2 regions of the Bacillus sp. LQ16 genome follow, and region 2 is predicted to be linked to the other one. Evidence: riboswitches for the same ligand, from Rfam matches in the RefSeq annotation. Region 2 holds a riboswitch; the other holds the start of a gene.
The links. A riboswitch is a leader RNA that binds a small molecule or an ion and turns the genes downstream of it on or off. The one in region 2 is predicted to bind S-adenosylmethionine.

Region 1: it holds a riboswitch for S-adenosylmethionine, as region 2 does, so the genes downstream of both, AC3EMB_RS01100 (peptide ABC transporter substrate-binding protein) here and AC3EMB_RS07500 (YezD family protein) in region 2, are expected to answer to the same signal.

Annotation. Positions count from the first base shown of each region.
Region 1 is NZ_CM173491.1:184,506-207,227, forward strand. Features, by position in the region: gene AC3EMB_RS01065 (ABC transporter permease) at 1-455, shown strand, start outside; gene AC3EMB_RS01070 (ABC transporter ATP-binding protein) at 412-1,422, shown strand; gene AC3EMB_RS01075 (ABC transporter ATP-binding protein) at 1,419-2,192, shown strand; gene AC3EMB_RS01080 (peptide ABC transporter substrate-binding protein) at 2,206-3,816, shown strand; gene AC3EMB_RS01085 (YusW family protein) at 3,841-4,308, opposite strand; partial or broken gene AC3EMB_RS01090 (hypothetical protein) at 4,482-4,686, shown strand; gene AC3EMB_RS01095 (peptide ABC transporter substrate-binding protein) at 4,728-6,368, opposite strand; gene AC3EMB_RS01100 (peptide ABC transporter substrate-binding protein) at 6,773-8,413, opposite strand; SAM riboswitch class I at 8,546-8,650, opposite strand; gene AC3EMB_RS01105 (aldo/keto reductase) at 8,803-9,636, opposite strand; gene proC (pyrroline-5-carboxylate reductase) at 9,638-10,441, opposite strand; gene pnuC (nicotinamide riboside transporter PnuC) at 10,628-11,278, shown strand; gene AC3EMB_RS01120 (GRP family sugar transporter) at 11,346-12,197, opposite strand; gene modB (molybdate ABC transporter permease subunit) at 12,498-13,172, opposite strand; gene modA (molybdate ABC transporter substrate-binding protein) at 13,178-13,984, opposite strand; gene AC3EMB_RS01135 (substrate-binding domain-containing protein) at 14,145-15,065, shown strand; gene AC3EMB_RS01140 (DUF3948 family protein) at 15,131-15,232, opposite strand; gene AC3EMB_RS01145 (LysR family transcriptional regulator) at 15,487-16,353, opposite strand; gene AC3EMB_RS01150 (DMT family transporter) at 16,481-17,449, shown strand; gene AC3EMB_RS01155 (YrzO family protein) at 17,471-17,611, shown strand; gene AC3EMB_RS01160 (DUF3948 family protein) at 17,672-17,767, opposite strand; gene AC3EMB_RS01165 (lysophospholipid acyltransferase family protein) at 18,105-18,710, shown strand; gene AC3EMB_RS01170 (DUF3948 family protein) at 18,783-18,878, opposite strand; gene AC3EMB_RS01175 (LacI family DNA-binding transcriptional regulator) at 19,184-20,161, shown strand; gene AC3EMB_RS01180 (PH domain-containing protein) at 20,323-20,652, shown strand; gene AC3EMB_RS01185 (YitT family protein) at 20,771-21,607, shown strand; gene AC3EMB_RS01190 (YxeA family protein) at 21,746-22,102, shown strand.
Region 2 is NZ_CM173491.1:1,475,589-1,483,405, reverse strand. Features, by position in the region: gene AC3EMB_RS07535 (sirohydrochlorin chelatase) at 1-445, opposite strand, end outside; gene cobA (uroporphyrinogen-III C-methyltransferase) at 447-1,223, opposite strand; gene AC3EMB_RS07525 (DUF3906 family protein) at 1,308-1,508, opposite strand; gene AC3EMB_RS07520 (nitrite/sulfite reductase) at 1,519-3,141, opposite strand; gene cysC (adenylyl-sulfate kinase) at 3,290-3,901, opposite strand; gene sat (sulfate adenylyltransferase) at 3,914-5,050, opposite strand; gene AC3EMB_RS07505 (phosphoadenylyl-sulfate reductase) at 5,089-5,793, opposite strand; gene AC3EMB_RS07500 (YezD family protein) at 5,881-6,024, opposite strand; SAM riboswitch class I at 6,097-6,205, opposite strand; gene lysA (diaminopimelate decarboxylase) at 6,321-7,637, opposite strand.

The sequences.
Region 1 (22,722 bases), 1.3 Mb from region 2:
GATGGATTGGAATGGCTCGTCTCATTCGAGCACAAGTATTGTCTTTAAAACAACGAGAGTTTGTTATTGCAGCAGAGCGATTAGGTACATCACATATGAAAATTATATATGGGCATTTAATTCCGAATTTAACAGGGATTATTATCGTGAATTTATCATTTACAATTCCAGCAGCTATTTTTTCAGAATCATTTTTAAGCTTTATCGGACTAGGAGTGCAATCACCGGCAGCAAGCTGGGGGACGATGACGAATGATGCACTTGGGACATTATTGAGTGGGGAATGGTGGCAGCTATTCTTCCCAGCAATCATGATTGCTCTCATTATGTTCGCATTTAATGCAATTGGTGATGGTTTGCAAGATGCGATTGATCCAAAAATCGTCAAACGAAATCGAAAGGAGAAAAAACATGGCACAAATCTTATCTTTAGAAAACGTAACGTTAGCCGTTGAAAAAGAGAATAGTAAGCAAGCGATTGTGAAACATGTTTCCTTTTCTATTAACGAAGGTGAAATAGTTGCACTTGTAGGAGAAAGTGGTTCGGGAAAAAGTGTCACAGCACAATCCATTATCGGCTTGAATCAAGAATCAATTCATATCGATGATGGGAATATAGCTTTCCAAGCAAAGGAATTAACGAATTTACAAGAGTCAGAATGGAATCAAATTCGCGGAAAAGATATTTCCTTTATATTTCAAGATCCGCTTTCATCTTTAAACCCAACGATGAAGGTAGGCAAACAAATTACAGAAGTAGTTTTGCAACATGGGAAAAAATCGAAAAGAGAAGCGAAGGAAATTGCGATTAACTTGTTAACAGGTTTAGGGATACATGAAGCAGAGAAACGCTTTGAACAGTACCCACATCAATTAAGCGGAGGTATGAGGCAGCGTATTTGTTTAGCAATTGCGTTTGCTTGTCACCCAAAGCTTGTAATTGCAGACGAGCCGACAACAGCGTTAGATGTAACGATTCAGAAACAAATTATGGGGCTATTAAAAGAAAGAAAAGAAAAACAAAATACGAGTATTTTATTAATTACACATGATTTGGCACTTGTACGTGAAGTAGCTGATCGAGTAGTTGTTATGTATGGGGGACGTGTCGTTGAAAAAGGAACGATAGAGGAAGTGATAGGTTCCCCTAAACATCCATACACAAAAAGCTTACTACAAGCAATTCCGAATATGGATGATTCTGAAAAGGTATTACGTGCTATAGAAGGAACCACACCTTCCATTGAAACATTAAATAGCTTTGGTTGTCCTTTTGTAAATCGTTGTCCAGTAGCGATAAAAGAATGTATTCATCGTTTTCCAGAGAGAACCACATATTCTAAGGAGCATAGTTCACATTGTTGGCAACATGTTCTAGAGCATAATAAAGCGAAATCAAAAGAGAAGGTGAATGCCTCATGACGACAGATTTAATTACTATAAAGCAAGTAAAGAAAACGTATGGAAGTAAAAGTAAAAAAATCACAGCGTTAAAAGACATATCACTTTCTATTCCGAAAGGAACAACACTTGGCATTATTGGTGAAAGTGGTTCAGGAAAAACAACACTTGGTAAGCTCATAGCTGGGATCGAGAGCCCAACGTCTGGTGAAATTGATTATAACGGTCAAGTCGTTCACAAGTTGAAGGCAGCTCATAAACGTGATTTCTTACAGAAAGTACAGTTCATTTTTCAAGATTCCACAGCAGCATTAAATCCGCGCTGGAAAGTACGCGATAGCGTAACGGAAGGTTATATTTCATTCGGTTTAGGTGATAAAGGATTAAAGGATAAAGTAGCAGGTGATGCGCTAGAACGTGTGGGATTAGATAGACGATATATCGATCGCTATCCGCACGAATTTAGCGGAGGACAACGTCAACGAATTGCTATTGCAAGAGCGTTATTGTGTGAGCCAGAAGTATTGATTCTTGATGAACCAATTTCAGCATTAGATGTTTCATTGCAAATTCAAATTGTACATCTGCTGCAAAAAATTCAAAAGGAACAAGGCTATACATATTTATTTATCGCACATGATTTGCCGATGGTTCACTATTTATGTGAAAAAGTGGCTGTCTTATATAAAGGAGAACTTGTTGAATTTGGAAATACGGACGAAGTGTTCCGTAATCCACAACATTCTTATACAAAAACATTGTTAGCATCAACACCAAAAATTTCGGGTTAAAGGAGAATGTAGGATGAAGAAGTTTTTACTGTTTATCATTATGACTGTTTTAGCGATTACTTCGGTCGCTTGCGGTAAGAAAGAGACGCAAAAGGCGAGTGCTGGTAAGGGAGAAGGCGATCGATTAGTAACGAATATTAGTAGTGATCCATACACACTTGATTCTGCTATTGCAACAGATAGCACGTCAGGTTATATCATTGGGCAGTTGTTTTCAAGTTTATATACGCAAGATAGTGATGGGAAATATCAAAATGAATTAGCAGAGAAAGAAGAAGTAAATGCTGATGGAACTGAATATACAATCCATTTGAAGAAAGATATTAAATGGTCAGATGGTTCTCCTATTACGGCAAATGATTTTGAATTTGCATGGAAGCGATTATTAAATCCGAAAACGGGTTCTATGAATGCGACAGAAATGTATTTCATTAAAGGGGCAGAGGCATATAATACTGGAAAAGGTGAAGAGGGACAAGTTGGTATTCAAGTCGTTGATCCTCAAACATTAAAGGTAACTCTTGAACATCCAGTTGCTTCTATTAAACAGAAATTAGCAAGTTCATTATTCATTCCATTATCTAAAAAATCAATTGATGATAATAATAAATTAAAAACAGATCCAAAAGAGTTAATTACGAATGGACCATTCAAGTTAAAAGAGTGGAAGCATAACCAGGGTATTACAGTACAAAAAAATAAAGAATACTACGATAAAAAGGTAACATTAAAAGAAATTGAGTTTCGTATTATTCCAGACTCTAAAACAGCGTATCAATTATTTAAATCAAAAGAATTAGATTTACTAAGTGGTTTACCACAAGAGATGATTGAAAAAGAAAAAGGAAATAAAGAATATAAACGTGTTGCAGGATTTTCATCTTATATTTATTCGTTTAACGTAGAAAAAGAGCCTTTCACAAATGCGAAAGTACGTAAAGCATTCTCTTTAGCAGTTGATCGTAAGTTTATTGTTGAAAAACTGTATAAAAACAATGCACAAGAAGCAAATGCATTCGTTCCAGAAGGAGCAAAAACACAAAGTGGGCGTGATTTCCGTAAAGAAAAAGGTGGTTACGTTAAATTTGATCCAGCAGAAGCGAAAAAATTATTAGAAGAAGGCATGAAAGAACAAGGCTGGTCTACATTACCTGAAGTAACATTAAAATTCACTACAGATACACAACATAAAAAAGTAGCAGAAGCAATGCAAGAAATGTTTAAGAAAAATCTGGGCGTAGATATTAAATTAGAAAATAAAGAGTGGAAGAGTTACATCGACACATATAAGCAAAGTGATTTCCAATTAGCATATATGGGATGGGGCGGTTCTCTATTAGACCCAATTACTAAATTAGATTTATATGCAGGTGATGGTCCAAACAATTATGCAAAATGGCATAATAAAGAATTTGATGCTTTAGTGAAGGAAGCAGAAGTTGAACAAAATGAAGATAAGCGTTTTGACTTATTGCATAAAGCGGAAGATATTATGTTTACAGATTCACCATTAATCCCAATTATTTTCCCAAGTGCTTCATATTTACAAAAACCATCAGTATCTGGTGTTCAGTTCATTATCGGTTCTAGTCCAGAACTAAGATACGCAAAAATTAAAAAATAAAGAAGTAGGCAATTGCCTACTTCTTTATTTTATTTCTCTTTTATATTCTTTTTTCGTTCCATCAGAGAAGACAACTTCTAAATCGAATTTTTGGTAGTCTTTATCAAGTTTGAACACGTTCACTACTTGATCGATTACTTCTTGGTCAGCAGTATCTTTATCAAATTTTAATTCTTGTAGAAGTGGGCTTAATTTTGTGATAGCCTCATCTCCTGTTAATTTTACATCTGCTTTATGATCTTCAATTTTTGCTTCCATTTTTTTATCAGCTGCTACATTTTTATAGTCTGCTTCGTAGTCTTTCTTAGTATCTTGGTAGTCTGCCTTTAAATCGAATTCATTGAAATTTAGTTTTAAATCAGCAGGGGCTTCATTCTTCGCCTCTTCTGTAGTCTTTTTATTAGAAGTCGTGTCTTCCTTTGCAGGAGCTTTACATCCTGTTAATGCAGGTACTAGCATAAGAGCTAATAAAACTGATAGTAAAATTCTCATTATAAATTCCTCCTTATGTAAATTTGTTCTATACAAGTTTTTCCTAAAATCATGTAATTATGTATGTGTTGAAAATAAAATTTTGACTTGTAGCTTCAAGGATTAATCCGCAATTTAAATCAAAAATGATTTGTATGTATATGGTAAATTGAAGTTGTGAGGGAGGTACTGAAATGCTTTCTAAAACGTATCAAACCATTTCAAGTAACATATGCAGCAAATGGCTATTATACAATAATATTCGGAGGAGTTAGTTTAGAGAGAAATATTATTTCATTATTAGCTATTGTATTGGTTACACAATTAGTAGCAGTGAAGACTTTAGCTATAAAAGGAATGGTAAAGGGAAGAAGAAGCTCTGTAGTTAAAGTTGTATAAAAGTAAAAAGGTATCCTTCGTAGGATACCTTTTTACTTTTGTTATTTTGCAACTTCTGTCCACTTGTAGTTAAATTCACCGCCGAAGTCAGTCGTTACAAGTCCTTTAATGAAAGAGCGTTGTAAGTAAGAACGACCTTGTTGGTATAAAGGAGCGACAGCGCCGTCTTGTAATAGAATTTTTTCAGCTTGCTTCATTGCTTCAAAGCGTGCTTTTTCATCGCCAGCTAAATCTGTTTTCACTTTATGAATTAGCTCATCGTACTCTTTGTTAGAGTATTTATCGAAGTTATAAGCACTATCTGTTGTAAATAAATCTAAGAATGTAATTGGATCAGCGAAGTCAGGGCCCCAGCCGTCAATACCAATTTCATAGTCACCACTTAATAGTAGTTTCAACTGTTGTTTACGTGGTTGTGGTTTTAAATTCACTGTTAATCCATCTAGGTTTTTTTCTAATTCACCTTTTAAATATTCACCAGTCTTTTTAGCTAAAGCATTGTCACTTGTTAATAGTTCGATTGTTACTTTGTCAGTACCAAGTTCTTGTTTTGCTTTTTTCCAGTTTTCTTTCGCTGTTTTCACATCATCCTTGACTAGATTTCCATTTTCTTTACGGAAGTCATTGCCTTCTGGACTCTTTGCAAATTTCGCAGGAACCATTCCTTCAGCTGGAATAGCACCGTTATTTAAAATTGTTTCTACGTAAGCCTTTTTATTCATTGCGCCGTTAATAGCAAGGCGTGCATGTTGATTTTTTAATGTTTCATTTTTCTGATTTAGTCGTAAGAATTGAATGCCGACTTCAGCGCGTTCCTTGAAGTTTGGATCGCTCTTATATTTATCAACAAACTCTGCAGTTAAAGCAACGCGATCAATTTGTCCTGAATCATATAAGTTCACTTCTGTAGACTTATCTTTAACGACATTGAAGTTGATTTCTTCTAATTTTACCGTTTTAGCATCCCAATAGTTAGGGTTTTTCTTCAATTGGAAACTTTGTTCGTGTTTCCAGTTATCTAATGTGAAAGCACCGTTGTAAATTAAATGATTTGTTTCTAAACCGTATTTATCGCCCTGAGACTTTAAGTACTCTTCATTAATTGGCAAGAATGTTGAGAATGTCGTTAAGCTTAAGAAGTAAGGAACAGGACGGTCTAGTTGTACTTCTAACGTTTTGTCATCAACAGCTTTGACCCCTAGTTGATCAATTGGTAATTGTTTTTGGTTTATTTGTTTCGCATTCTGTACATCGAAGAATAAGAATGCGTATTCAGCTGCTGTATCAGGATTTACGGCACGTTGCCAAGCAAAGACGAAGTCCTTTGCTGTAACAGGAGTACCGTTTGACCATTTTGAATCACGCAGATGGAATGTATATTTTGTTTTATCGGGACTAATGTCAACCGACTCAGCAACACCAGGAATCGGTTTATTATCTTCTCCCATTGCATATAAGCCTTCAAAAACATTGCGCATTACATTCATGGATTCCCCATCCGTTGCTTTTGCAACATCCATTGTTGGAATTTCTGAAGCGAATGATAAGTTAATTGCTTGTTTATCAGGTACTTTATCGTTTGCTTTCGCTCCGCCTGCATTATCTTTATTTCCCCCGCAAGCAGTTAGTAATAGACTTGCCCCTAAAACAGATGCAACAACAGGTACAACTTTTTTCTTCATTGTTCGTTCCTCCCTAAATGTGTTGTTCGTAACGTCATAATGTCCATGTCTTGAAGTGGCTATAGAAGGAGATGGAACCTATTATAAATATTTGTTTATAGGTAATCAGGTGTTCTATATGTATATACATGTCGAGCTATAATCTATCGTTATATGTTTCAACTTAGTAGACATTATATTTTGATGGTGAAATATTTTGTTTCTTTGATTATTTAGAATATTAACACTGGAAAGAACTATATGTCAATAATAAAAATAGAATGTTAATTTCTTGGAATAATATATTAAAAAAGTAGATTCTCTTGTGTGAGAGAACCTACTTTTAATATATTTTGCTAAAAAAACAATTGATGTGGGCTAATAATAAGTGGGGATGAAGAACCCCCACTTATTACGGTTTTACTTTATTTTTCAATTTTTGCCCACTTGAAGTTTAATTGACCCGCAAAGTCTACTTGCACAATTCCTTTCACATAAGAACGTTCTAAATAAGATTCGCCTTTTTGGTAAAGAGGAGCGATAACAGAGTCTTTAAATAATATTTTCTCGGATTCTAGTAATGCTTCCCAGCGAGCTTTTTCATCACCAGCTAAAGTTGTTTTCACTTTTGCTATTGTTTCATCGAATTCCTTATTAGAGTAATGATCTAAGTTATAAGGGTTATTCGTTGTAAATAGCTCAAGGAATGTAATTGGATCCGCAAAGTCAGGGCTCCAGCCGTCAATTCCGATTTCGTAGTCACCTTTTAATAAAAGCGAAACTTGTTGCTTACGCGGTTGCGGTTTTATATTTACTGTTAATCCATCTAGATTCTTTTCTAGTTGCCCTTTTAAGAATTCACCAGTTTTCTTATCAAGGTCAGCATCACTCGTTAATAATTCTAATGTTATCTTTTCAGAACCAAGCTCTTGTTTAGCTTTTTTCCATAATTCTTGTGCAGATTTTGTATCAACTTTTGTTAAATCGCCGTTTGCAGTACGGAAGTCTTTTCCTTCAGGTCCTTTTGCAAAGTTTTTTGGAACGAGACCAAATGTTGGTGTAGAGCCATCATTTAATAACGTATTTACAAAGGATTTTCTATCAATTGTTTGATCGATTGCTTGGCGTGCAGAAACGTTTTGAAGTACTTTGTTTTGTTGATTCATGCGTAAAAATTGTACGCCTACATTTGGACGTTCTTTAAAGTTAGCATCTTTTTTATATTTATCAACGAAGTCAGATGTTAGTTTTATACGATCTAATTGTTTTGACTCGAATAAATTTACTTCTGTTGATTTTTCTTTTACGACGTTAAAATTGATTTCTTCTAGTTTGACAGTATCTTTATCCCAATAGGTAGGGTTCTTCTTAAATTTAAAGCTTTGTTCGTGCTTCCAATCGCTTAGTGTAAAAGCTCCATTGTACAAGATTGTATTATCTTCTAAAGCGTACTTATCACCTTGTGCTTTAAAGAATTCCTCGTTAATTGGTAGAAATGTTGGGAACGCTGTTAAGCTAATAAAATACGGAACAGGACGCTCCAATTCTACCTCAAACGTATGGTCATCAACTGCTTTTACACCAAGTTGGTCGGCTGGAAGTTCTTTGTTGTTAATTTTTGTTGCATTTTTAATATCAAAGAATAGAAATGCATATTCAGAGGCTGTTGCTGGATCTACGGCACGTTGCCAAGCGAACACAAAATCTTTCGCTGTAACAGGAGTGCCGTTTGACCATTTTGAATCTCGCAAATGGAATGTGTATTTCGTTTTATCGCCACTTACTTCATGAGATTTTGCAACACCAGGAACAGGTTTGTTACCTTCACCAAGATTATACAAACCTTCAAATACGTTTCTCATTACTTGACCAGAATCAGTATCTGTAGCACGGGCCGTATCCATTGTTCGTATTTCAGTAGGTGAAGATAAGTTTAAAACCTGTTTGCTAGGTGCCTCGTCTTTTGCATTTGCTCCGCTTGCTTCGTTTTTATAACTACCGCAACCAGTTAATAAAATACTTACTCCTACAACTGATGCAATACCGGGTACAAACTTCTTTTTCATTTGATTTTCCTCCTAAATAATTAAGTTTGGATGATGATGAGGGAAATGAAAAATAAAAAATCCCTCTTTTCATATTGAGAAAGAGGGATTTTTACGTACAAGTTATGCACCCGTATATAAACGAAGTCCCTCATTCTATCTTTCAAGCATAAAGCTTGCAGGAAGTGGCACAGTATTCAAAATGAACCTGCTGCCGAGGTTTCAAAGGGCCAGTCCCTCCACCTCTCTTGATACAATGAGTAAACGAATGAATTTTATTAATTTTTGTGTTTCTTTGATAATTGAAAATCTTACACCTTGAATAATGAAGTGTCAACCAAATGGAATATAGTTTAAATTTTCAGTTTTCTTAAACAGAAAAACCACTGCATATGGCAGTGGTTTTTCTACTAGAAGTTAAAGTTATCTGGATCTGGACCAACGCGACGATCTTCATTTAAAGCTTGAATTGCTTTCATATCATCAGCACTTAATTCAAAGTCGAAGATGTTTGCATTTTCAATAATGCGATGTTCTTTAATTGATTTAGGGATTGTTACAACTTCGTTTTGTAAATCCCAGCGTAAAATAATTTGCGCAGTTGATTTATTATATTTTGTCGCAATTTCTTGTAACGTTGGATTATCTAGTAGTTGTCCTTGCATTAATGGTGACCAAGCTTCAAGCTGGATATTATGTTCTTTACAGAATGCATGTAGCTCTTCTTGTGCTAAACGTGGGTGATATTCCACTTGGTTGACCATTGGCTTAATTTCAGCAATTTCAAATACGTCTTGTAAGTGGTGAATGTGGAAATTACTCACACCGATAGCGCGAACACGGCCATCTTTATAAAGTTTTTCTAATGCTTTCCATGATTCAGTATATTTCCCTTTTACAGGCCAATGTACTAAATATAAATCTAAATATTCTAGACCTAATTTCTCTAATGTAGTTTCAAATGCTTGAAGTGTTGTTTCATATCCTTGATCGCTATTCCATACTTTTGAGGTAATAAATAATTCTTCACGTGAAACACCGGATTCACGAATCGCTTGTCCAACGCCTTCTTCATTTTGATAGATTGCTGCAGTATCGATGCTGCGGTAGCCATTTTTAATTGCTGCTTTTACAGAATCAATTACTTCTGAACCATCTTCTACTTTAAAAACACCTAAACCAAACCAAGGCATTTTTACACCGTTATGTAATGTTGTATAATCTTTTAAACTTGTTAAAATCATATTATTTCCCCCTAGCTTTTTTGTTTGTTGCTTCTACTGCTTTTTGAATTGCCTCTGAAAAATTATATTCGTATAAAGTTTTGAGACCCTCAGCTGTGGAACCACCTGGCGTTGTTACTTGTTCGCGAAGGTTAGCTGGATTTTGCGTTTGTTCAAGCATAGAAGCAGAGCCAGAAATCATTTGAATGACAAGATGTTTTGCGGTTTCTTCATCGACTCCATAACTTTTTGTTGCTTCAATTAAGCTTTCAGCAAAGTAATAAAGGAAGGCTGGTGCACTTCCAGTAACTGCAGTAAGCTGATGAACTTCTTCCTCAGTACAAAGTTGCGAAGTACCAATACCTCTTAAAAGCAGTTGCAGGGTTTCTTGATGCATCTCGGCTACTGATTGTCCTATTGTATATAAGGAGATAGACTTTCCAATTTCAGCAGCTGTATTAGGCATAATCCAAGCAACAGGTGTGCCTTTTGGGAGTCTAGCTTCTAAATAAGATGGTCCAATGCCAGCTGCTACTGTTACGACAAGTTGATTTGATATTAACGGAGATAGCTCAGCTAATAATTCTTCATGAGCAGAAGGTGGCATTGCTAAAACAACCGTATCGACAGATGTAATATGCTGCTTCCAATCCGTTGTAATAGACACATTATATCGCCTTTGTAATTGTTCTAACTTTTCTACGTTGCTTCGGTTAGAGATGATAATTTCTTCGATGTATTCTTTGCTTGTTTTAAGTAATCCGGAAAATATAGCTTCTGCCATACGACCAGCACCAATAAATAAAATTCGATGTTTGTTAGGCATATCCTTTATTCCTTTCTAGTAGAGATATGTTATAAAAACGATATCATCTTTAAGAGAATTTTGTAAAAAGAAAAGACTTACCGTAGATGGAATGGATAATGAGAAGGAGGAAATTCATGGTAAAGGAAAGGGCTATTCCTTATACTGGTGATAGGGAATTTATTACACATCTGGGGAGAGATAAATATGGTTAGAAGTCCACTTTTTTTACTTGTTTCTAGTATTATTTGTGTATTAGTTGGATTGTATATTCAATCGAGTTATATTGAAATTTTCGCATCAATTATGGGAATCATTAATGTTTGGTTATTAGCGAGAGAAAAAGTATCCAATTTTTTATTTGGCATGATTACTGTTGCGGTATTTCTATACATTTTTATTACACAAGGTTTATATGCAATGGCAGTATTAGCCGCTTTTCAATTTATATTTAATGTATATGGTTGGTATTATTGGATTGCACAAAGTGGGGAGGGAGAAGTAAAAGCAACAGTTCGTTTAGATTTGAAAGGGTGGACTTTTTATATAAGTTTTATTTTAGTTGCTTGGATTGGTTGGGGTTATTATCAAGTCCGTTATTTAGAGTCAACAAGTCCATATTTAGACGCTTTAAATGCCGTATTGGGACTAGTGGCTCAATTTATGTTAAGTCGAAAAATATTAGAAAACTGGCATTTATGGATTTTATATAACGTAGTTAGCATTGTAATTTATATTTCTACTGGTTTATACGTCATGCTAATATTAGCTATTATTAATCTCTTTATATGTGTAGCTGGTTTGCTAGAGTGGAAGAGCAATTATAAGGGGCAAGAACATACAAATAATTATATCTAGAAAATAATTAGAATTAAAAAACCCCTGAAGTACATATGCTTCAGGGGTTTACTAATAGAATATAAGATTATGCTTTTGTCATACCAAGTAATACAGCGCCGCCGATAATTAAAACACTACCTAGTGCAATAAAGATCAATTGACGTTTTGTTTTCTTTTCACCTAAGAATACAATCGCACCGAATGTTGAGATAACGATTCCAGTTTGAGATAATGGGAAGCTTGTTGCTACTCCAACACGTGGTAATGAAAGAAGTAAGAATAAGTTTCCAGTTCCCCATAGTAAACCAGATAAAGCATTACGGATTGCATATTTGTTAAATGGTTTATGTTTAGATGTCAGTACAACCGCACCAACAAACATACCAACTGCTTGTGGTAAAATAGCAGACCAACCATCGATATTATACCAACGAATAATAATTACATATACAAGATAGCCGAAAGTAGAAACAATTAAAGTAAGAAGTCCTTTTTTCAATTGTCCTGGTGGCTGAGCATTTTCTTTATCATCTAGTGATGTGAATACAACACCAACTACGATTAATAGGATTGCAATCGTTCCCAGAATAATCGTTGTAGTAGTAGTCCACTCACGGAAAGCGATAACCCCAAAGATAGAAGTTGCAACAAGTTGCATACCAGTAGAAATTGTTACGGTAGTTGAAACACCTAGTTTTTCAACTGTTTTTAATTGGTTTACTTGTCCTAAAGCCCAGAATAAACCTGAAATAAACCCAACAATTAAGACTGTCATTGTTAAAGCTGGTTGAGTAAATACATACATAATTGTTGCGAAGAATAGAGCACCGATTGTCATACCTACCGTTTGGCTATATGCACCACCGCCCATTTTTACGCTTACTAATAAGATGTTTCCCCATGCAATTGCAGGAAGAAGCGCTAATAAAATGTCCATTACAAAACTCCCTTCGGTTTGCTATACCAATATAGTTACATATCGTTCTAACGATCGGTAATGCCCCACTAATAGAGTAGAAGATTACCGATCGCTAAAACAGGATGAAGAATTCACGATATAAATGCGTTTTCATTTCTTCATTTTTTGAAACACCTCCATATAATAACAGGAAATTGCCTATTTTAGAAAGTGAATTCAAATAAAATGTATATTTAAATAAGAGGTAAAATTCAGTTATTTCCCGGTGGTATATTTTATTTCCTAAGAAATAAAGAAGCAGCTTCCAAAAAAGCTGCTTTAAGGGTTAGTAATTCTTTTGTTAATAAGCTGAATACATAGCAGAAATAGGAGTGACATACTAATAGTGATAACCACAAGTGTCCAGGCGAGTTGCATATTACTTGCGTCAATGGCCATGTAAATTGCAGTCGGGATTGTCTGTGTTTTACCAGGGATATTCCCGGCAAACATGAGTGTAGCACCAAACTCACCGAGCGCGCGGACAAAGCTCAAAATCATCCCGCTTAGTAATGCAGGAAATGCGAGCGGAAGTGTAACGTGCAGAAAAACTTGATATTCACTTGCGCCAAGGTCACGAGCACTTTCTTCAATTTGTACATTTGCGATAGAAAATCCCGTTTTCGCTGATTGGTACATAAGTGGAAATGCAACAACTGTAGAAGCGATGATCGCAGCGGTAGATGTGAACATAATAGACTGCTGAAATAATGATTCAACCCACCTTCCGATCGGGCTGTTGTTTCCAAAGATGATAATGAGAAAGAAGCCGATAACAGTTGGTGGAAGTACCATTGGTAATAAAAATATGGTTTCTAATAGTACTTTATATCGCCATGAGGAGCGAGCTAGTGCTCGTCCGACAATCGTCCCTAAAATTGTAACGAGAATAGTGGCACACGCAGCTACTCTTAAAGATAGAAAGACAGGCGATATAATAGCATCAATGCTCATAGTAATTACGACAGGACTGTAAATCCATATTTCTTAAAGGTAGATTGTGCATCTTTTGACTGCAAATACTCATAAAATGAATTCGCCTCTTTCTTATGTTTAGATTCTTTTATAACACCTAAAGGATAGTGGATTGGCTCATGAGAAGTAGCTGCTGCTGCCTCACCAATCTTTACTTTATCTGAAATGAGAGCATCTGTTTTGTATACGATACCAGCATCGACATTCCCTGTTTCTACATATGTTAACACTTGGCGAACATCTTTTGTAAATACGACTTTATTTTGAACATCATTCCAAAGGTTTTCGTGTGTTAGAGAGGCCTTTGCATATTTGCCAGCAGGTACAGATTCAGGTGTACCAAGTGCGATTTTTTTGATTTTCTCATCTTTTAAATCTTGAAATTTTGTAAGAGAACTATCTTTAGGGATGACTAGAACTAGTTCATTTCCAAGAAGATTTTTCCCTTCTTTTTCATTAATGAATCCTTTTTTTACAAGGATTTGGAATTTATCTTCTGCAGCAGAGAAGAATAAATCAGCAGGTGCACCTTGTTCAATTTGTTGTTGAAGTGCTCCAGAAGCACCGAAGTTAAAAGAAAGTTTAATATTTGGTTCTTTTTCTTTATATTGTTTTTCAATTTCTTTTAATGCATCTTGTAAGCTTGCAGCAGCTGAGATAGTAAGTTCAACTGCTTTTCCTTCTTTAGCAGTTGATTTCTCTTTCTTATCTCCGTTTATACATGCAACACTAAATATAAGAAGAAAAGAAAGTATAAGTGCCCCAATCGAACGTAATGTAAATTTATTCATAAAAAAATCCCCTTTCGTTTTGACACATCTAATTATAACTAAATATAACTAAATATAACTAGTTATAATTGAATATAATTTGAACATATATCTATTTTTAAAAAATAGGAGAAATATTCTTTTCTTTGTTACAATGAAAGAAGAAAGTGAGGAATCGTCTATGGATCATCATTCCTACACAACGGAAGAAGTAGCAAAGCGATTAAAAGTATCAAAATTAACTGTATACGACTTAATTAAAAAAGGAGAACTTCCTTCTTATAGAGTTGGTAGACAGATGCGCATTGATGCAGCAGATTTAGATCAATATATAAAACAAATGAAAACAGGAAAGGTACAAGTTACTCCTGTAAAAAACGATGGTAGTAGTATCTTGAACACGTGTATTATTAGTGGTCAAGAACTAACGTTAGATATGTTAGCTAAACGTATAGAAAATCGTTTGCCAAGTTCTAATGTTTTAAGGGCGTATCAAGGTAGCTTAACAAGTTTAGTGAAAATGTATCAAGGAGAAGGAAGTATCGTTAGTTTGCATTTGTTTGATGGTGAAACGGGTACATATAATGTTCCTTATGTAAAACGCATTTTAGTAGGCCAGCCATGTATTATGATTAATTTATTGTCCAGAAATGTAGGATTTTATGTCCAAAAAGGAAATCCGAAGAAAATAAAGACATGGGCCGACATATCTGGATCCACTATAAAGTTTGTAAATCGAGAAAAGGGTTCTGGTATTAGAGTGTTAGTGGATGAACAATTACGAATCCAAAAATTAAATAAAGCTGATATTAGTGGATATGAATGGGAAGAATCGAATCATCTGGGTGTTGCCACGCAAGTTGCAAATGGAAAAGCTGATGTAGGAGTAGGTTCAGAAAAGTTTTCGCAAATTGTAAATGTGGACTTTATTCCAATCATGAAAGAACAGTATGATTTAGTAATTTTGAAGAATAAAGAAAATGAAGAGCTGATTGAAGTCGTGAAAGACATTCTGCAATCGGAAGAATTTCATAATGAATTAAATGCAATTGGCGGATATGATATTACGAAAACAGGTCAAATTATATATGAAACAAACTAAAAAGCTGCTTGTCTATAAGACGAGCAGCTTTTTCTATATATAAAGGGGTTTGGGGAAACAAAGTGTTAAACAAGACCTTGAGCAAGTGTATAAATGAAAGCCGTAAGAAGAGTAGCTCCACTTGCAAGTCCGATAAAGTCTGATTTGTTGAAAGTAATGTTGTTCATTATAATCTCTCCTTATTTGTTTAATGTAGTTGCAACAGCTTTTGCATCGACAAGTGCGGATAGCACCATGCCCATTGTATTTAAAAATTTATTTGATTTCATATTGTTCATCATGCGTATCCGCCCCTTTTCGAATTGTTGTTGCCCTGCTTATGTCTTAATTATAGGAAATATGTCCACTTGCAACTATCGAATTAGCTTACGAAAGACTTACACTTTTGTAAGAAAAAAAGACATTCATGTAAGAATGTCTTTCACAGCATATTGATATGATGATGTTCTTCAATTGTTTTTAAAAAACTACGCATTGAATTCGTCATATAGCTATCTTTACGGCGTATGAAAACCGTTGAAATACTGCCGTATTTTTCAGGGATTGCATGACAATGTACCTTACCTGCTTTAGAAAGATGATGGACAGCAGACTGTGGTACGAGTGTAATTCCGAGGCCGAGTGCAACGCTGTTTAATATTGTCTCTAATATATTGAATTCCATAATTCTTTTTGGTAGCAAACCTTCGTCTTTAAGCCAACGTTCTAGTTTGGAACGGTATCCGCATCCTTGGTTAAAAACGAGTAGAGGCGTTGTTGTAAATTCTTCTATATGAAAGGCTTTATTTTGTGTTATAAGCATTAATTTCTCTGTACTAACATCGTATTGTTCGATTAGTGGATGTTTAATAGGACCTGATATAAAGGCGCCATCTAATTGATGATCAAGTACTTCTCTAATTAATTCTTCTGTTAGACCCGCTTGTAATGATAAATCGACATTCGGATAGCTTTTATAGTAAGAAGATAAAATGGTAGGCAGTGTACTTACTGTTTCGACTGTACCGATTTTTAATATACCGCAGGGTGTTTCGCTATCTAAAAATACTTGTTTTAGTTCGTCGACATCTTGCAAAATTTTACTAACATAAACGAGCATTTTTCTTCCTTCAGCTGTTAAAGTCATTCCTCGTTTATGGCGGTAAAAGAGTGGGGTTTTTAATTCGTTTTCTAGTTGTTTAATACGTGCAGTTACATTTGATTGTACATAATTTAATTCCTTTGCTGCGCTACTTACACTACCCTGGTCGGCAACGCTTTTAAAGATTTGTAAGTCTCGTAATTCCATTTTGTAATCCCCCTTGATGTTAACTATCATTATAAATGATAGTTAACATCATTTTGAATCATTTTACGTGATATATTTTTTCTTTTACAATTCTCTTTGTGCAAATAGAAAGAAACGGGGGATTGCGGTGAGAAGAGGTCAAATGATAATAGGGGCTTTAGCGTGTTTAATTGCGAGTATGTCATGGGGAGCGATGTTTCCAGTTGCTGATCATGCGCTAGAATACATAGATCCATTTTATTTTTCTCTTATTCGTTATGGAGCAGTGGCGATAATGCTGATTGTATTGTTGTTAATGAAAGAAGGAAAACAGGCATTTCGTTTAGAGGGAAGAGGAAAGTTACTCGTCTTTTTTGGAACGATGGCATTTACAGTATATAATGTCCTCATATTTTTAGGGCAAATGTTAATGGGTAAGTCGGGTGTAATGGTAGCTTCCATTATGGAATCACTTATGCCGATGATTTCTATTTGTATTTTATGGGGATATAAGCATATAAAACCGAAGAAGTATATGATAACGAGTATGGTTATTGCTTTTGTAGGAGCTGTGTTTGTTATTACAAAAGGTGACATGAGTTTCTTTGTAACATTGAAAGATAATATGTTCTCATTAGCATTTATATTTATTGGTGTTGTAGGCTGGGTTATTTATACGATGGGTGGTCAAATGTGTAGTGATTGGTCAACATTACGTTATTCTACGTTGACGTGTGTATTCGGTACGACTGTTACAGGAATTATAACGGTAATTATTACGTCGCTTGGATATGTTTCAGTTCCTAGTATGGGAACGATTTCTATTGTGAAGTACGATTTGTTATTTATGATGACATTGCCAGGTATTGTAGCGCTACTTGCTTGGAACTATGGTGTGAAAATTTTATCATCCATTAATGGGATTTTATTTATTAATTTTGTACCAATTACGACTTTAGTTATTATGATGATGCAAGGGTATCAGATCACAATGTTTGATATTATAGGGACTGTACTTGTTATTGCAGCGCTTATTCGCAATAACGTTTGTCAGAGAAAAGAAGAAAATATAAATAAGAGAGTTTTACAAGAAGAGCAATTACGTCAAGCTGTTTAATAGGCAAATGGAGGATTTCACATGTTAGAAAGTTTATTGTTTTTCTTCGCCGTCGGAGTTGCCTGTGAGCTTGCAGCAATTAATCGAAATGGTCGTAAAAAGATAAAACAACAAGCTGAGCTGATACAGCTTTTAAAAGAATTGAAAGAAAGAAAAAATTAAAAAGACGACCGGGCATAGACGGTCGTCTTTTTCTATATAAAGGGGAAAGGGGACACAAAGTTATACAAGCGTAGCAGCGTAAATGAAAGCAGTAAGAAGAAGAGAGCCGCTAGCTAATCCTAAAAAATCTAATTTGTTAAAAGCAATGTTATTCATAATACATTCTCCTTACTTGTTTAATGTAGAAGCAACAGCTTTTGCATCGAAAAGAGCCGATAATACCATGCCCATTGTATTTAAGAAATTGTTCGTTTTCATTTTGTTCATCATATTGATCCACTCCTTTTCGAATAATTGTTGCCCTGTTTCTGACTTAATTGTATGAAATATAGTAAGAAGTAACTATCGAATTAGCTTACAAGAAAATTACACTTTTGTAAGAATTGAAATTTAACAATTCATCCTTAATTTTATTACCAACTCCTAAAACTTAGTGTTATAATTATTATAAGAATATGATTATACTTCGGATGTTTAGAAAGGAACGAAATAAATGTATAAACCAATTACATTTTTGTTGAAATATATATTTAAAACAGCTGGGAAAGTAGAAGTACAAGGAAGAGAAAAGCTACCAGAAGGTGGACCGTATGTTGTTGCATGTACACATACAAGTTTTATGGATGTATTAATGTTAGCTACAGGGATGTATCCAACTCAAATTCATTACATGGCCAAAAAAGAATTATTTGAAGGGAAATTCAAAAATTGGTTCTTTAAAAATGTAAATGCATTCCCTGTAGATCGTGCGAATCCAGGACCAAGTACACTTAAAATTCCATCACGTTTATTAAAAGAAGGAAAGGTAGTAGGGATTTTTCCGAGTGGAACAAGATCAGCGGAAGATGTTTCATTAAAAGCGGGTGCTGTGACAATTGCGATGCGTTCTAATGTACCTTTAGTGCCGGCAGCTTATGTTGGTCCATCAAGTGTAAAAGAATTAATAAAGGGGAAAAAGGCACAATTGATTTTTGGAGATCCAATTCAAATTGAGGCTGGAGAACAAATAGATCGAAAAACCGCTATGAAAATGATGACAGATCAATTAAATGAGAAGTTTGAGGAGTTAAAAGAAGCTTTGCAATCAAATCAAAAATAAGAAAAGACGACCGGGCATAGACGGTCGTCTTTTCTATTACTATTTATAATAAAGGGGAAAGGGGACACAAAGTTATACAAGCGTAGCGGCGTAAATAAAAGCAGTAAGAAGAAGCGAGCCACTAGCTAGTCCTAAAAAATCTAATTTGTTAAAAGTGATGTTATTCATAATATATTCTCCTTACTTGTTTAATGTAGAAGCAACAGCTTTTGCGTCGATAAGAGCGGAAAATACCATGCCCATTGTATTTAAGAAATTGTTCGTTTTCATTTTGTTCAGCATATTAATCCGCTCCTTTTCGAATAGTTGTTACCCTGTTTCTGACTCCATTGTATGAAATGTTGCGGAAAGTAACTATCGAATTAGCTTACAGAAAAATTACACTTTTGTAAGAGAAACGAATGAAGGTGTAATGATAAGAAGATTTGACATATGTTCATGAGATTCATTAAGTTAAAGGTAGAGGTGAGTGAATGGCTAATATTAAAGATATTGCAAAGATGGCGGGAGTTTCAGTTACGACTGTTTCGAGAGTGTTGAATGATCACCCATATGTAAGTGAAGAAAAAAGGAAAGCGGTTATAGAGATAGTTGAGAAATTGAATTACTCGCAAAACGCAAATGCTGTTCATTTATCAAAAGGAAAAACGAATATTGTTGGTGTGATTTTACCGTATATTAATCATCCGTGTTTTGATGCGATGGTGAGCGGAATGATGGAGACTGCGTTAGCGCATAATTACAGGGTGCTACTTTGCCAAACGAATTATAATAAAAAAGAAGAAATGAAAAGTTTACATATGTTAAAAACAAAACAATTGGATGGTCTTATTATTTGTTCACGTGCAAATGATTGGGAAACGATAGAACCGTATGCTTCTTACGGCGCAATAATTGCTTGTGAAGACAATGATATTTCAAACATCTCAAGTGTATATACGAATCATTCAGCGGCCTTTCAATTAGGAATGGATTATTTGATTGAGAAAGGTTATAAAAAAATTGGTTATTGCACGGGAAGGAAATTAGGGCCAAGTAGCCAAAAACGTTTTGATGTTTATAAACAGCAATTGCAATCTATAGACGAAGAGGTTAATGAAGAATGGATCTTTACAGAATGTTTTACACTAGAAGATGGTGTAAAAGTGGCTCATAAGTTAAAAGAGATGCAGGATCTTCCTGAAGCATTAATAGTAGCAGGTGATGAAGTTGCGATTGGGGTTATGACAGAGGTTGAAAAATTAGGGATTCAAGTTCCTGAGGATTTAGCGATTATTGGCTTTGATAATCAACCTATCTCGCAAGTGTTACAATTGACAACTATTGATCAAAATTTAAAGGAGATAGGGAAAACTGCTTTTGAAATGTTGCATAGAAAAGTGAATGACGAGAGTTCTGAACAAGAAAAGCTGGAAATTCCATACGAACTTGTGGAACGCTCTACAGTTTAATCGTAATCCGTTATGTGTATAATCGCATAACGGATTATTTTTTTGAAATATCTTTGACAGGAAACGCGTTTCATACTTTATAAAGGAGTTAAACCGGTCTGTAATAATCCATGGATTCTTTTCAAGTGTTAATGCAGTGAATAGAATTTGGAGGAATATGCATGAATGAACTTTTATCGAGTATGAAAAAGTATGTAGATGATGATGAAAAGATTCTGGCTTTTGTGGTAGGGATATTTGAGAAGGATAATTTTATATTATCGTATCAACATGGGGTTTTTGTTGCCACTACTAGACGTCTCCTTTTTTACGGGAAATTTCCGTACTATTCTTCAACATTTAAAGAGTATTCATATTTGCATATAGATAGCATAGATTTTCATCCGTATTTTGAATTTACTTGTAGTCATGAAACCATTCGCGCTAAGTATATTCAGAAAGGGAATGTGGAGCGATTTGTCCGTGCAGTTAGAGCAAATATGAATAATTAATCAACCCTCTGTTTAAACATAATATTTCAATTTTTAAGAGGGAAAATGCGGAATAAAAACCACTTCTAAACCTCTAGGAGATAGTGATACAATGTCAAATGGGGGGAGGGTATGAACTATGGTTAATCAACGTATAAAGGAAATAACACTAATTACAATTGGTTCATTATTATTCGCAATTGGTATTAATTACTTTGCAATTCCAAACCGTTTATCGGAAGGTGGAATTATTGGTTTAACGGTTGTTACGTACTACTTATTTGATTGGTCACCAGGAATTGTGAACTTTGCTATAAATGCAATTTTACTAGCTGTTGGTTATAAATTTTTTGATAAGAAAACAATGATTTATACAATTTTAGGGATTGTAGAAACATCTTTGTTTTTATACGTTACAGAACATATTGAGTATCATGTAAATAGTGATACATTATTAGCAGCTTTATTTGCTGGTTTATTTGTGGGCATTGGATTAGGCTGTATGTTCAAAGCCGGAGGTACATCGGGAGGATCAGCAATCTTAGCTCAGTTAGCAAATCAATATTTAGGTTGGAGTGTAGGTAAAGGCGTACTAATTATTGATATTGTTGTAATTGCTGGTTCTGTATTTATAATAGGGCAAGAAAAGGCGATGTATACACTTGTGGCTGTGTTCATTGGAGCGAAGGTGATTGATTTCATTGTAGAAGGAATGGACACAAAAACGGCTGTTACGATTATTTCGAATCAACCAGATTTAATTCGTGAAGCTATTACGAAAAATATGACACGCGGTGTTACTGTATTAGAAGGGCGCGGCGGATATACTGGTAAAAATAAAGAAGTTTTATATGTTGTTATTAATAAACAAGAGCTTGTTAAGTTAAAACAAGTTATTAGCCGGGTAGATGAAGATGCTTTCGTTGTTATACATGATGTACGTGATGTACTTGGCGGTGGCTTTAAAGCAAGCTAAAAGGTGAACGAGTAAATTCGTTCACCTTTTTTAATTCTTACAAAAATGTAAGTGTAATGTAATGAGATTCAATAGTAGATTTTATTCCCCCTTTTTAAAATGGATGTATATATATCCTGCAGAGGAGGAATGTTTATTATGAAGAAAAAAATGATCACTACTATAATAGCGATGATAGTGATAGTAGTAATGTTACTGCCTACGAAACTTGGACCGGTTATCGATAAATATAATCCATTTTATAAGACGAAAGAATACTATACGGTTGTGAATACAATTGGTCAGCATATCGGTGATGAGTGGTATGAATATGAATTTATTGCATTCGATGAACGTGGTAGAGAGCAGAAAATAAAGAAAACGGTTAAGCATATGTTAAAGAGAGATGAAGCATTAAAGGTTTTTGCAAAAGGGCGTTACGGTGAGTCCATTGAAGAGATTGAGGTTGCAAATATTCCTATAAATGCGAAGAGTAAACTTTTAACGGTGAGATAGCGAAATATACCCCCAGCTATTTTTTGTCGAAAATAAAAATACTGGGTAAGGGTATTTTTAAGGTTAACAAAAAAGCCTTAGTCCATATAGACTAAGGCTTTTTTGTTATATAAAGGGGAAGGGGGTACATTGTAGTAGCATGGGTGAAAGGTATAAGAAGAGTAGCTACTAGCAATGTAATTTGGTTATGTGATTGTTCTTCTTATTTGGCTTACTTTCTAACTTTATTGTACGAAATATAAGTAAGGAGAACTATCGAATTACATTACACATAACTTACAAACATGTAAGCCTTCTGTAATGTAATTCGATAGTTAAAAGATAGTAATTTTCATATAGTGTAACTAGAAAGTATCAATGTATTACTTTCTGTTTGTAATGAAGAATGAAAAACCAACTAATTTTTAATAATCCTCATCTGAATAAAGATGGGGATCTTTTTTAAACCTTACAACATTGTAAGGTTTACGTAAGTTAATTCGATAGTAAATTTGTCATATTTTTTGCATAATAGATACAGATAGAAAAATAATTAGGGATCTAGTAAGAAGGGAGAAAAATGGGATGCGTAAAGAAGAAGTAGTGAAGTTACCAATTAAAGATTTCTGTAGCTACTTTAC
Region 2 (7,817 bases):
AGGCGATCCATTTTATATCTTGTAATACTTCAGGATCACTACTTCCTCTTGCAACGAGCAGAAGGGTCACTTCAGCCTTCCCTTCCTTTTCAATACCACTTCCGTTATATACTGATTTGATAAGTGTTTCTGATACACCAAACGGATTACCATAAGTCACTTTAACATTCGGATATTGATTCTTGAGCTTTACCAATTCAAATGGAATATCTTTCTTCACATGACCTGCCGCTAATAAAAAAACAGGGATGGCAATAATCTCCGTGGCCCCACGCTTCACACATGTACGAAAACCATCTTCAATAGAAGGATTCGCTAACTCTAAAAAACAAACTTCTTGAATATTCGCTTCTATACGACTCATACACGATGTAATAAATTGAATCGCCTCTTCTTTCGCTGTCTTCAAACGACTTCCATGACATATATATAAGACGGCTTTCATTTTACAACACTCCACTTACTTGATAAGCATTTTCCGTTTGCTTCTCAAACCAATGGATTTTTTCTCTAAAACGGACAACTTCTCCAATTACAATCATGCTCGGATTTTGAATTTGCTCTTTTTTCGCAACATCTACAATTGTTCCTAATGTCCCAACAACTGTACGTTGCATAGACGTCGTCCCCTGCTCAATAATAGCAGCTGGCGTACTTTTATCTTTTCCATGCTTCATAAGTTGCTCACATATGTAGGGCAAATTACTAACCCCCATATATATCGCTAAAGTCTCTACACCTTTCGCTAAACTTTCCCATTTCACTTCTTCTTCAGCACCTTCTTTCCTATGCCCAGTCACAATAGCAAAACTTGCACTTGCATCACGGTGCGTCACTGGAATACCAGCATAAGCAGGTGCAGCTATTCCAGATGAAATACCTGGGACGATTTCAAATGGTACACCTTGCTTTGCTAATGCTTCCGCTTCTTCTCCCCCTCTACCAAATACAAATGGATCGCCGCCCTTAAGCCTCGTTACTACTTTCCCTTTTTTCGCATACTTAATAAGAAATGTATTAATTGTTTCTTGCTTCATCGTGTGATAATTCGGGAGTTTCCCGCAATAAATTAAATCCGCGTCAGGCTTTGCGTGTGAAAGCAGCTCTTTATTCACAAGGCGATCGTATAAAATAACATCTGCCTTCTCAATACATTTCAACCCTTTAACAGTAATTAAATCTGGATCGCCAGGACCCGCTCCAACAATATAAACCTTCCCCATCATCTCTCCTCATTTCTACTATTAAAATGAAACTTCCATTCGTATATAAGAATGGAAGTTTTTATTTTTTCGTATTACTAATCTCTACTCATGAATAACAAATGCTGCACCTTTTCGAATCTTCTTTTTTTCAAACAAAGAAATCTCTTTTACCTCTGGCAACGGTAAAAAATGTTTTTCAAGCTCAATCTCCGCAAGCTTAAATGCCTGTTCTTCACTTTGAGCAACAACAACAATCGGAACAATATCACTCACTAATACAGCTTCAAATCGATATAAATCCATATTGTCCCCCCTAAGACGCTATGACTTCTTCTAACACGTTATTTAACGCTATTTGTAATGTGTCTACACCAACACGACCTACAAAATCATAAAATGTTTCGGCTGGTAATTTATTCTCTTTGAAATAACTTATAAATGATGCGAGTACATCAGGTAAATCCTCGCCATCTATTTTTCCTTTTAACTTTTGATTGTAGGCACCGCCATCTAACAACGTTCCACCTACATATATCTCAAATGCTTCAACAATTCCCTTTTCCTTCGTTTTCATTTTCACCCCTTGTAACCCAATGTCAGCAATTTGACGTTGACCACATGAATTCGGGCAGCCTACCATATGAATTCGAACTGGAACATCGAGTGCAATTTGTGTATCTAAGTATTCTGCAATTTTTCGTAATCTTTCTTTCGTTTCTACTAATGCAAGATTACAATATTCAATACCGGTACATGAAACCGCATGACCAATAAATGATTTTGGGCTTGCAGATATCGCTTCAAACAACGGTTCACTAAGTAATCCTTTTACATTTTCCGGAGGAACGTTCGGAATAATGAAATTTTGTGAATTACATGTACGAATTTGTCCATTTCCATATTGCTTTGCGATTCTTGCAATCTCAAACATTTCTTCTGCATGTAAACGACCTACCGGTACATTAAAACCTACATATTTTAATCCCTCTTGTTTTTGGTCTTGAACACCATAAAAATAGCCTGCATTCCATCCTTTGAGTGCACTTTCCCCTTTACTTTGTAAAGGCCCTGTATACTCTATTAGTTTCTCTTTAAATTTCTCTGCTCCCCAGTCCGCAACAAGAAATTTCAAACGGGCTAAATGACGTTTCTCACGATATCCAAAATCACGGAATATAGTAGCAATCGCAATTGCCACTGCCTTCACTTCTTCTGGTAAAACGAACACATCTAATTCATCAGCTAAATATGGACGGGCTGATAATCCTCCGCCTACTTTTATATGAAAACCAACTTTTTTCTCACCATCTATTTCTTTCGTAGCAGGTGTAAATGCAACACAGTTAATCTCTGCGTTTGCTGAGTTATAAATATTAGAACTAATAGACATTTTAAATTTACGTGGCAAATTAGAAAACTCTTCATTATGTTGGAAATAGTCATATACCTCTTTCACAATATGTGTCGTATCAAATAGTTCATTTGCATCAATTCCAGCAAGCGGATTACCTGTAATATTCCGCGTTATATCACCACAAGCCCCCGCTGAAGATAATCCAACTCTTGCTAATCTTTTAAAAATATCTGGTATTTGCTGAATTTCTAACCAGTGAAACTGAATCGCCTGTCTCGTAGTAATATCTATTACATCACGTCCATAATCCTCAGCGATAGAAGCAAGTACTTCTGCCTGCGCATTTGTAATAATCCCTGACGGAATATTTACCCGCATCATAAAATAACCAGCTTCTTTTGGACGTTGTAAATACAATCCCGCCCATTTAAAGGCATCCCACTCTTCTTTCGGAATAGATTCAAATCCATTTTCCGCATAGTAAGGAATATCATTAAAAATTTCTAATCCATCTTTTTCTAATTTATTTTTCTCCGTTTGATTTAGTTTTTCATTGTTAGCCCATACTTTTTCATAACTCATTTTTAAATCCCCCTATATAAAGTGAAACTTTAATCAGTAGAGTTTTGTTCATCCCACGCTGATTATTAGCCTTAACCAATCGGGTATTTACGGGCAGCCCGACCCCCACCTAACTTCCTTGCCCCAATCGAACTTTGAGGTAGGAATTTTACTTCCCGGCAAATAGCGGGATAAAACTACGCTCTTGTAAGTACTTCACGATTTGTTCTGCACATTCTTCAATAGAATATTTGTGCGTTTCTACAATTAATTCTGCTTGCTCTGGCTCTTCATAAGGCGAATCAATACCTGTGAAATCCTTAATATCACCTTTTCTTGCCTTTTTATAAAGCCCTTTCGGATCACGTTTCTCACACTCTTCAATCGGACACTTCACAAAAATTTCAATAAATTCATCTGCCGCTAATAAATCTCTTACTTGTTTGCGGTCTACTCGAAATGGTGAAATAAATGCTGTAAGGACAACTGTTCCTTGATCTACAAATAACTTTGCCACTTCGCCAATACGTCTTATATTTTCCATGCGATCACTTTCAGAAAATCCTAAGTCTTTATTTAAACCGTGGCGAATGTTATCCCCATCCAGCACATAATTTCCAATATTCTTTTCAAACAGTTTACGAGCGACCGCATTCGCTACTGTAGATTTACCCGAAGCTGATAAACCAGTAAACCAAATTACAAAACTGTGATGTCCATTCTTCACTCTTCTCTCATCTTTTGAAACCGAAGCTGTATGCCAAGTAATATTCGTATCCATCTCGTTCTCTCCCTATTCTGTTACTACTTCTTTTTTTAAACCTTTAATTAGCACTTCTACTACTTCTTTACGACTAAATGTACTTGGCGGAATCTCACCGTTTCTTAATAATTCTCTTACTTTCGTACCTGATAAAATAACATGATCTTCTTTTCCGTGCGGACATGTTTTTGTTGAAGCCATCGCTTCACATTTCGTGCAGTAAAAACTATGTTCAAAGAATAGTGGTGTAATGCCTAACTCTTCTATCGTAAAATTCGTGAAGATTTCTTGCGCTTCGTATGTTCCGTAATAATCTCCTACTCCGGCATGATCACGTCCTACAATAAAGTGGGTACATCCAAAATTCTTTCTTACTAACGCATGAAATATCGCTTCTCTTGGTCCTGCGTAACGCATTGCAGCAGGAAATACACTTAAAAAGACACGATTTTTCGGATAATAGTTTTGAAGGAGTACTTCATAGCTTTCCATTCTTACATCAGCAGGAATATCATCCGATTTCGTTTCTCCAACGAGTGGATTTAAAAAGAGACCATCTACAATTTCAAGAGCAGATTTTTGAATATACTCATGGGCACGATGTACCGGGTTTCTCGTTTGAAATCCGACTACTGTTTTCCACCCACGTTTTTTAAATTCTTCTCTCGTTTCAATTGGGTCTAAATGATAAGAAGGAAATTGATTATTTTCAAAGCGTTTTGTTAGAATAATAGTTCCTCCAACGTAAACGTTTGGTCGTTCATATAATTTTTTCACTCCTGGATGAGCCTCATCCGTTGTTTTATATACAAGTAACGCTTCTTTTTCTTTATCTGGTACGAAAATATCTTCTATTTTAATAGCACCATATATATTTCCATTGTTGACAAGCTTTACTTCCTCTCCGGTCTTCAGGCTTTCTGCGACTTCTTCTGTTACCGGTAATGTAATTGGTATACTCCACACACTACCATTTGCTAAACGAAGCGTTTCTACGACTGAATCATAATCTTCCTTCCCCAAAAAACCAGTAAGCGGGCTATATCCACCTGTCGCCAATAGTTCTAAATCACTTAAAGCAATGTTGTCTAATTTAATTTCTTTTTCAATTTGTGATATATCATATGTCTCATCTATACGGTTTACTAATTCGTTTACTGTGCTCATTTTCTATATCCCCTCTTAGCTTTATTTCAAGATTCATCTTATTGATAATGAAGACCACATTCGGTTTTCACTTTCCCAGCCCATCTACCATCTCTTGAATCGCCACCATCCCCTACAGGTAAAGTACATTTCTCACACCCAATACTTGGATAGCCAACATCATGCAACGGGTTATACGGCAAGCTATGTTTGTATACATATCGCCAAACTTCTTTCCACGTCCAATGAATAAGTGGACAAACTTTAATAGATTGAAAACGATGATCTTGATTTATAAACTTTGTATGCTTACGTGTTTCTGATTGTTCCCTTCTTAAGCCCGATATCCATGCTTTTTCCACGACTAATGATTTTTCTAAAGGTGAAATTTTTCTAATCTTACAACAAAGATTCGGATTGCTCTCCCACAGTTTTTCACCATGCAACTTCGCCTGTTCATCAAGTGTAAGTTCTGGCTGCTTTTCTATAATATTCAATGAAGGAAATCGTTCCCTCACTCTTTGAATTAATTCATATGTTTCTTGAAAATGAACATTTGTATCCAAAAATACAACTTTAGCAGATGGATTTACTTGGTTTATAAGGTGCAGCAATACCATACCTTCCACCCCAAAGCTACATGCGTAGACGATTTCATCTTTATACTCTTCATAAGCCCAATTTAATACTGATAAAGCGCCTTTTGTTTCATCTTCTTCCGAAAACGAAACAACATTTTCTTCCCACGTTTCATACGTCAACATGTTTTTTCCCCCTGTAAAAGCAAAAAGACGGTTTTAACCTAATGAAAATAGGTTAAAACCGCCTCTAGTTTTTCTAGTCAGCGCTTTTCACTTTAAACGTACTTTTTCACTTTTCTCTAACTGAATTACTTTTCCATCTTGCACAACAATTGTAATTGAGCCATATTTCATATCAGCAAGCATCGCTTCAATCTTCTCGGATACTTCATCAAAATGTTCCCGTACACCCACGCGAACAGCCCCCCTTTTTATTCATAAAAAAAATCTTTCCCATTTCGAAAAGACTGTTCGGTAATATATTTTACCTTATCTTTCAAAATGGATTCCATTTTGCTGGATTTAGCACCTTGCTTTCTATAAGCAGGTTGCCGAGCTTCTTCGGGCCAGTTCCCTCCGCTTCTCTTGATAAGCTTTGTATTTGTATTTTATCACAATTCTGATTTTTTTCAATCCTAGTTTTCCGATATATTTTAATTATTTTATTTTACAAAAAAGGAATTGCCCATCCGAACAACCCCTTTTTCTATTTAAACAAGCTCTTTAATACGTATGCGATCGTTCCCAATAATATTTTCATATGTTTCGCGTTCCACAACTACTTGCGATGTTCCGCCTTTTGCAAAGACAACGGCTGGTCTTCGAATCCGATTGTAATTATTCGCCATCGAGTACCCGTAGGCTCCTGTACAGGAAACTGCTAGTAAATCAGCAGAAGCGACTTTCGGTAAATGAATATCCCAAATCAACATATCTCCGCTCTCACAACATTTCCCCGCAATCGAAACGAGTTCCTCATTCTCATCATTCCCTCGATTCGCTAACATTGCTTCATAACGCGCACTATATAAAGCAGGTCTTAAATTATCTGTCATTCCACCATCGACTGATACATATTTCCGAATACCAGGAATATCTTTCACAGATCCAACTGTATAAATTGTTGTCCCAGCATCACCTACAATGCTACGGCCTGGTTCAATCCATATTTCTGGCAATGGATATTCACATACAGTAAATTGTTCTCTCACTGCACTTGTTACAGCTCGCACATATGTCTCAAGAGTTAACGGTGTATCCGACTCTGTGTAGCGTATTCCAAATCCCCCGCCTACATTTAACACTTTTACTACATAGTTTGTTTGCTCTCTCACTTCTTCTAAAAATTGGCGAAGAACTTCAATCGCTCGAACAAAGCCAGCTGTTTCAAATATTTGCGATCCGATATGTGAATGAATCCCTAGCACATTATAATTGGATTTTTGTAAAGCAAATCCAATTGCCTGTATCGCTTGACCGTTTGAAACGCCAAATCCAAATTTCGAATCATCTTGGCCTGTTGTAATATATTCATGTGTGTGCGCCTCTACTCCAGGCGTTACACGAATTAATATGTTCACAAACTTTCCATGTTGCATCGCTAAATCGTGTAAAACTTCTAATTCAAAGAAATTATCTACGACAAAACAACCGATATTCGCCTGAAGAGCCATCACTATCTCTTCTTCTGTTTTATTATTTCCATGAAAATGAATACGTGATGCTGGAAATCCTGCTTGGAGCGCAGTATATAATTCTCCTCCAGAAACAACGTCTAATGACATATTCTCTTCACGAGCTACTCGGCACATCTCCATGCACAAGAACGCCTTGCTTGCATATGCTACTTGATAAGAGAAACCACTTTCTTTAAAAGCACGATGAAATGCTCGGCATTTTCCTCGAATAGACTCTTCATCGTATACATAAAGTGGTGTTCCGTATTGCTTTGCTAGCTGCGTCGTATCGCACCCTCCAATTTCTAAGTGTCCTTGCCCATTAATTCGGCTTGTGCCGTGTAAATACATTTAAATTCCTCCCTTATTTCCTCTAAAACTCATAACCCCAATCTTCTATTCATTGCAGCACGCTTTTAGATAGACAAAAAACGCGCGGAACAATGTTCACACGCGTTTCTTATTAGGAAAAATATATATTGAAAAAATAAACGAGTTGTTATCTCCTCAAAATAAGAAACCGCATCAACA